DNA from 2 places in the Desulfosporosinus sp. genome. Region 2 is predicted to be linked to the other one. Evidence: riboswitches for the same ligand, from Rfam matches in the RefSeq annotation. Region 2 holds a riboswitch; the other holds the start of a gene.
The links. Region 2 has a riboswitch for thiamine pyrophosphate ahead of thiD (bifunctional hydroxymethylpyrimidine kinase/phosphomethylpyrimidine kinase). Riboswitches for the same ligand answer to the same signal wherever they lie in the genome.
Positions count from the first base shown of each region.

Region 1: it holds a riboswitch for thiamine pyrophosphate, as region 2 does, so the genes downstream of both, HGJ98_RS19830 (MTH1187 family thiamine-binding protein) here and thiD (bifunctional hydroxymethylpyrimidine kinase/phosphomethylpyrimidine kinase) in region 2, are expected to answer to the same signal.

Region 1 covers NZ_JABZFS010000080.1:107,227-111,338, reverse strand. Annotated here, with positions in the region: gene carB (carbamoyl-phosphate synthase large subunit) at 1-1,986, shown strand, start outside; TPP riboswitch at 2,080-2,186, shown strand; gene HGJ98_RS19830 (MTH1187 family thiamine-binding protein) at 2,271-2,567, shown strand; gene HGJ98_RS19825 (ABC transporter permease) at 2,539-3,312, shown strand; gene HGJ98_RS19820 (ABC transporter substrate-binding protein) at 3,376-4,112, shown strand, end outside.
Region 2 covers NZ_JABZFS010000014.1:133,964-138,075, forward strand. Annotated here, with positions in the region: gene thiM (hydroxyethylthiazole kinase) at 1-723, opposite strand, end outside; gene cytX (putative hydroxymethylpyrimidine transporter CytX) at 690-1,919, opposite strand; gene thiD (bifunctional hydroxymethylpyrimidine kinase/phosphomethylpyrimidine kinase) at 1,916-2,719, opposite strand; TPP riboswitch at 2,831-2,945, opposite strand; gene HGJ98_RS03355 (HD domain-containing phosphohydrolase) at 3,031-4,112, opposite strand, start outside.

The DNA of each region.
Region 1 (4,112 bases), on a different contig from region 2:
ACAGTCGGTCTTCGGATTAAAGCTTCTGGGGGTTGGACAGAGATGGAGATCGAAGACAAACTTACGTCAGCCGATCATGAACGTTTTTTCGCAATTCCTGAAGCCTTTCGTCGGGATTGGACCATACTAGAAGTTCAAATGCTTACTCAGATTGATCCTTTCTATTTGTATAAGATTAAAGAGCTAGTTCTACTGGAACAACGCTTGCAAAATGAGCCCTTAACCACCGAGTTACTGCGCTTGGCAAAAGTTCTAGGGTTCTCTGATCTAGCCATTGCCAAACTTTCGGGGCGCTCGGAAGAAACCGTTCGTGAGATGCGTAGGGACTTGGGGATTATTCCAGTTTATAAGACTGTAGATACCTGTGCAGCAGAGTTTGCTTCGGCAACCCCTTATTATTATTCCAGCTATGAGGAAGAAGATGAGGGAAAGGTGAGTACAGGTCCTAAGGTTGTCGTCTTAGGTTCAGGACCTATCCGAATCGGGCAAGGAATTGAGTTTGATTATTGCTCTGTACACGCACTCACTGCTTTGCAAGAAGCGGGTGTAGAAGCCATTATGATCAATAATAATCCGGAAACAGTATCCACAGATTTCGATATTGCAGATAAGCTCTACTTTGAGCCCTTGACCATAGAAGATGTGCTTCATGTCTTAAGTAAAGAAAAAGCGGATGGAGTCTTAGTTCAATTTGGAGGACAGACAGCCATAAATTTAGCGGGCCGTCTAAAACTTGCGGGAATAGAAGTTCTAGGAACCCCCGTTGATGCGATTGATATGGCTGAGGATCGGGAGCGGTTTGCTGAATTATTAGGTCGTTTAGGAATCCCTCAATCTGAAGGGCGAAGTGTTATATCAGTCGACCAAGCCAAGAAAATTGCCGAGGAACTGGAATTTCCTGTGATTGTCCGTCCATCCTATGTCATTGGTGGTCGTGCTATGCAAGTGGTAGAGAATCTAGATGAACTGGAAGATTATTTAAGGCGGGCGATTCATCTATCTCCAGAGCATCCGATTTTGGTGGATAGATATTTGGATGGAAAAGAAGTTGAAGTTGACGCGGTTTCAGACGGAGAGACCACGATAATAGCAGGCATCATGGAGCATATCGAACGCGCCGGTGTCCACTCAGGAGACAGTCTGGCAGTTTATCCGCCCCAGAGTTTAACCCCTGCTGAAATCGAACAAATCGAAGATTTCACCTGTCGTCTGGCTGAAGGAATTGGAATCAGAGGACTTATCAATATTCAATTTGTCGTCGTGCGAGGCAAGGTATATGTTCTAGAAGTGAACCCACGTGCAAGCCGTACGGTTCCGATTCTTTCTAAAGTGACGGGGATTCCCCTGGTGAACTTAGCTGTTCAAGTTGCTCTTGGCAAGACCTTGAAGGATATGGGCTATAACCATGGACTTGCTCCTGAAGTTCCCTTCGTCGTTGTTAAAGCTCCGGTTTTTTCCTTTGAAAAATTGACAAAGGTCGAAACTTCCTTAGGCCCTGAAATGAAGTCAACAGGGGAAGTATTAGGGATGGATACCCAATTCGGGCATGCTTTAGCCAAGGCTTTTGCGGCTTCTCGTATTCCCCTCCCCAAAGATGGGAATATTCTAGTATCTGTTGCAGAGAAAGATCGGCCAGAAGCGATTACCCTGGCTCGACAACTAGCTCAGTTGGGATTTGGTGTCAAGGGAACCGGAGATACTGCCAAGGCTTTAGCCCTATGTGGTGTAGAGGTAGAAGAAGTGACTGAATCCAGCCAGGCGCTTCAAGAAGCCATAAGACAGCGAGAATTCTCCTTCATCCTTAGCACGCCTAATAAAGGAACCCCGGAGAGGACTGGTTATCTTCTGAGGAGGTTAGCTGCAGAACACGGCGTCCCATGTTTTTCGTCAATGGATACTGCGAAAGCCGTCGTCCGAGCGTTCCAAGAGATACGAAGTCATACGTCTCCCCAGGTTCTCGCTTTACAGGAGTATTTGGTGATGTAAACCGGGTGGGACGGGGGGACTAGGAACCTGTCCCCCCGTCCCACTAGATGTAAGTTGACAAACGCCTAACCGAGATGCTATGATTACGAAAATAATAAATATTTGGGGAGCTGATCTATCGGCTGAGAGGGAAATATGAGTTTCCGACCCATTGACCTGAACTAGGTAATGCTAGCGGAGGGAATTATAGTGCATGTATCGATGCCGATCATTGCGTGAGTAAGAACCTTCTACAATTTTAGAGGGTTTTTTTATTTTATATAACAAAGAAGGAGGGAAAGCAGATGATTAATGCGAGTGTTGCGATCCAAGTACTACCGGCAGTGGAGGGAGAAGAAATCCTACACGTAGTGGACAAAGTTATTGAGTACTTAAAATCGACTGGACTTAATGTCTTTGTGGGCCCATTTGAAACGACTATTGAGGGAGACTTTGAACAGCTCATGGATATTGTTAAACGCTGCCAGTTGATTTGTATCGAGGAAGGTGCACCTAGTGTGATGTCCTATGTAAAAATCAGCTATAAGCCTGGTGGCGGAATTTGGACCATCGATGAAAAAGTTACAAAACATCACCAATAAGCTCTATCCAACAGCACTATTACTATTCTTACTGCTGGTATGGCATATGGTGACGGAAACCGGATTTGTTCCTAAGTTTATGTTGCCTTCCCCCATCGACGTGATCCGAGCCTTTATCAACTCGTTTTCCGAGCTCATGCAGCATGCAGCAGTTTCTTTGACAGAAGCCTTTGGAGGCTTGGCTATTAGCATTGTTTTAGCGTTTAGCATAGCACTTTTGATGGATCGGTTTGAAGCTTTATATAAAGCCGTACATCCCCTTTTGGTCGTCACTCAAACGATTCCTACGGTTGCCCTTGCTCCTCTATTAGTATTGTGGTTGGGGTATGATATGGCACCTAAGATCACACTAGTAGTATTAACGTGCTTTTTCCCGATGACCATCGCGCTTTTAGGTGGTTTCAAATCCTCCGATACGGATGCAATGAATTTAATGCGTGCCATGGGTGCCAGGAAGTGGCAAATATATCGCTACATTAAGCTGCCCAATGCCTTGCCGGGTTTCTTTTCGGGTCTCAAAATATCCGTATCCTATTCTATTGTTGGTGCAGTCATAGCGGAATGGCTGGGTGGAAATAGTGGATTAGGAGTATATATGACTCGCGTGCGGAAATCCTACGCCTTTGATAAGATGTTCGCAGTTATTTTCCTTATTATCATATTGAGTTTATTGCTCATGAAATGCGTAGGGCTATTAGAACGTAGGGCAATGCCTTGGAGACATACCGAGGAGGAAAGAAATTAATCAACTAAGATGTACTATGAAAGATAAGACCATAAGTATTTAAGTAGAGGAGTAAGAAAGAACATGAAAAAGAAGTTTGTTGCTTTGATGGCTGCGGTTTTAATGATAATTGGCTTAACTGGCTGTTCACAAACAGGTACAGAAAAGCCAACCCAACAGTCGACCGAAAAGATCACCTTTGTCCTGGATTGGACCCCCAACACCAACCATACGGGAGTATACGCTGCAAAGGAATTAGGATATTTTAAGGATGCTGGTCTGGAAGTCGATATCATTCAACCCCCAGAGGGTGGAGCTTTGCCCCTAGTAGCAGCGGGAAAGGCAGAGTTTACAGTAAGTTTCCAAGAGGAAATTGCCGCTGCTATTACCTCGAATAGTCCGTTGGATGTCGTTGCGGTAGGTACCATCTTGCAACATAATACATCAGGAATTATCTCCTTAAAAGAGGATAATATCCTAGGTCCCAAAAACATGGAGAACAAAGTATACGCAACCTGGGATACCCCTGTCGAAAAAGCCATTTTGAAGCAAGTCATCACAAAAGACGGTGGGAACTACGATAATGTAAAAATGATTCCCAGTACCGTAACTGATATTATTTCAGCCCTGCAAAGCAATGTTGATGCCGTATGGATTTACTATGGTTGGGATGGAGTAGCCACCAAAGTGAAAGGTCTAGATACAAACTTCTTCTCTTTTAAAGACATTGATCCAGTGTTGGATTTTTACACCCCGGTGATCGCGTCCAGTCAGACATACCTAAATCAAAATGAAGATACTGCTAAAAAGTTTTTAGTAGC
Region 2 (4,112 bases):
CCCTTCTCCTTGGCGCAGCGAAGCTTGGGCTATTTCTCCAGCCAGACCCATACTGATTATGCCCGCCGCTGCAGCTGTAAAGTAATCTTTAGTTACGCCGCAAAATGTTCCCACTAGAGAGGTCGTCATACACCCTGTCCCTGTAACATCTGCCAAAATTTTATGTCCATTTTCGAGAAAGCAAACATTCAGTCCATCAGATATGACATCAGTTTTTCCGGTTATAGCAATTATGGAGCCAAACTCAGAAGCTAGTTTCTTTGCAACAACTGAACTATCTTGTTCATCCGCGAGTGAATCGACTCCTTTGATGGCTACTTCTAAACCTGCTAAGACTTTGATTTCCGACATATTTCCTCGAATAACTTCAGGTTTAATTTGCCTAATCAGTTTTTCAGCTGTTTTAGTTCTAAGCTTTGTTGCACCTACTCCTACAGGGTCAAGAATTACTGGTATGCCCAATTCTTTCGCTTTTAATCCAGCTATCAACATGCTTTCTATTGTTCTGGAATTTAGAGTACCTATATTTAGCACTAAAGCAGAAGCAAAGCCTACCATTTCTGCTACCTCTTCTAGATCGTCTGCCATAACAGGGGAACCTCCGATGGCCAAAACAATATTAGCACAATCGTTGACTGTAACATAGTTGGTTATATGGTGGATCAAGGGACTCTTCTCTTTAATGACACTTAAGCTTGCACAGATTTTTTCACGTATTTCCATTTAGCAGTCAACCTCCATGTAATAAGATGTACAATACTGATAATTGACATAACCGGAATAGTCGCACCCAGAACAAAATCAAATTTGACAAACTGGTAGTATAACGCAGTTCCAAGTGCACAAAGGGTTAATGTGCCCCAGTTAATCACAAGGTCCGCTTGGATCTTCTTATTTTTCAAAAGGAAATAATCCGTTAACAGGATTGCAAACAAAGGAGCAAACACTGATCCGATAGCATAAAGGAAATATTCATACTGCTCGATATTCACGGCGATTGCTAATCCAGTACCAATAGCCGTCATAACAATCGTAACCGTTTTCTCATTTAATTTAGGGAAAATATTTAAGCACGAAACTCCAGCTGAATAAGCATCAAGGAAAGTCGTTGTTACCGTTGCTAAAATGATAATTCCTAAGGCAACTATACCGAGATTTGCAGCCAGTAACATTGCAGACGGATCAGCATCTGAGGCGATAATTGCAGATCCCAAGCCAATTATATACATCCAACTACTTCCGATGAAGTATCCTAGCCAACTTCCTCCTGCCCCTCCACTCTTTGTCTTTGCAAATCGCGTATAGTCGGATATTAGCGGCAGCCAGGATAAAGGCATGATTACGGATAGTTCCAAAGCAGAACCAAAGGCCAAATCTCCAGCAACCTGCTTTGTAAACAACTCGTGGTTACGGAAAATAATTGAGCTTAAGACCAAAGTTAAAAGGAAGAGTAAAATAACGGCGAAATGGTTTGCCCTTTTCCAACCGCTATCTCTACCAAGCCATGACCAAACCATTATCAAAATTCCGATGATTAAACTCCAAACAGTTATATTATTAAATGCCCATAAAGTATTAGTGATGTGATTAACCGACCGGGCCCCAACAATAATCATAACTGCTGTCCAACCTAATAACTGTAAAACATTCAAGATCGAGAATAAGTAGGAACCGTATTCACCAAAGGAGATACGCGTCGACATGATAGCTGGGATTCTCTCTTGGGTTCCAATGATTCCTCCCAGCACTAAAATAGTCGTCCCAACCAAGTGTCCAAGCAGGATAGCCAAAACCCCCATCTTAAATCCCAAGGGGGCTAGAAGACCACCCGTCACTATTTCAGCCACTGATATAGCTGCACCAAACCATAGGGTTGCAAAATTAAACCCACTTAAATTATTTTTTGAAGTTGTGCTCACTCAATTAATCCCGCCTTTTTATAAAGTGTATAGAAGTGATGGGTTGGGCCTACGCCTTTTCCAATTGGTAAGGAATTCTGAATAGCAATCGTTATATACTCCTTTGCTAGGGTGATAGCTTGATTAAGGCTGTGTCCTAAGGCCAGATTTGCCGTGATGGCCGACGAAAGTGTACATCCCGTTCCGTGAGTATTCTTAGTTGCAATCCTTGCAGAGGAATAGTATCTAAACTCCTGTCCATCAAATAGGATATCAATAGAATCCTCTTCCAAGTGCCCCCCTTTAAGGAGTACATTCTTCACTCCCATCTGAAATATAGCTTTGGCAGCCTCCTCCATATGCTTTAGCGTGTGTATGGACTTATTCGTCATAACTTCAGCCTCTGGAATATTAGGTGTAACAACCATTGCCATTGGCAGTAATTCCTTAATTAAAGTTGCTTCAGCTTCTGGATTTAACAAATGGTAACCGCTCTTAGAGACCATGACAGGGTCTAAAACAATGGTTTTAGGCTTATAGATTCTTAACTGTTCCACAATTACCTCTATTGTAGGAACTTGTGAAACCATACCGATTTTGACTCCATCAACTTCAATATCATCAAAAATCGCCTCAATTTGCTTTGCGATTACGTCTTTAGAGATATCCTGTACAGCAAATACCCCCTGGGTATTTTGAGCGGTGACTGCCGTAATTACGCTCATTCCAAAAACCCCATGAGCAGAAAACGTTTTTAAATCTGCTTGAATCCCTGCGCCCCCACTAGAATCTGAACCAGCTATAGTAAGTACCTGTTTCATAACGCACCTCCAATATGTTTAATTTCTCTTTTAAAAACTTGGCTACCCAAGAACCTCATAAAACCAAAAAGAGCACATATCTCCAGAATAAGATAGTGCTCTTCCAATTTCATAAAAGAGTAAACTGCTTACCTACGCTGGCATTATCCAGATCAGGTTAAAAGGGTCTTAGACTTATAAGGGTCTAAATCTCAGCCAGCCAATTCCAGCACCCCTGCTCATTATTCAGTTTTTATTAAATTAACATGTGGAGAATATAAAGTCAATGGTCAATACTTAGCTCTTTGAGATTTAAACGAATTTAATTTAATTTACCTGATGGCTTTAATAAATATGGGCACAAGGTCGGGATCAAATTGCATCCCCATGTTATCGATTAATTCTTTAAATGCTTGCTCCTGGCTCAAGGCTTTCCTGTAGGGTCGATTGCTTGTCATTGCATCGTAGGCATCAGCTATTGCTAAAATGCGGCACTCTAAGGGGATATCATCTTCTTTAAGCCCTAATGGATAACCTTGACCATTCCACCACTCATGGTGTCTTAGTATACAATCAGCGATCGGCAGTAAGTCTGGGGCCGACTGAGCAATGCGATGTCCAATTTCACTATGTCGCTGCATTTCCTTGAACTCTTCCTCTGTAAGACGTCCTGGCTTGAAAAGAATACTATCAGGAATGCCCACTTTACCGATATCATGGAACTGTGCTAAAAGTCGTAAATCTGCAAGAGTCCGCTCCGATAAAGCCAAAGCCTGACCTAGTGTGATCACTAGTTCTTGTAACCTGTCCGCATGCCCTTCAGTAATAAAATCTCTTGCTTCGAGTGCTTTCATCATGGCCTGCACCAAGGCACTGCGCGTACTTTTACTTCGATGTAGTTTTTCGCGATACATTCCATCGTCTGCTTCTCTAAACACTTCGTCGACATTGACAATTGTTTTCTCGCTTACTGCAAAACCCATGGATAAGCTAAGAGGAAACTCTTTATTTTCCATATTATATGTTTCGACCACTTTTCTAATTCTGTAGCAGGCTTGTTCTACCACCGATAATTCACTCTTTGGTAGAATGATAGCAAACTCATCCCCGCCAATCCTAAATATTAGGTCCTCTTCACGGAAACACTTTTTTATAAGACCAGCGGTCAACCCGAGTAATTTGTCCCCTGTCGTATGTCCCAGTGTATCATTAACTAGTTTTAGTCCATCTACGTCACAAACTATAATCCCAACTGGAGCAAAATCCTGTCCACCAAGTAAACGTATCTTTTCTTCAAAATATGCTCGGTTATACAGGTCAGTTAAGGCATCGTGGAAACTCATGTGCTCGAGCCTCTCCTGAAATTGCTTACGCTCAGTGATATCTTCTCCGATACTTGCGATCCCCGAGATAT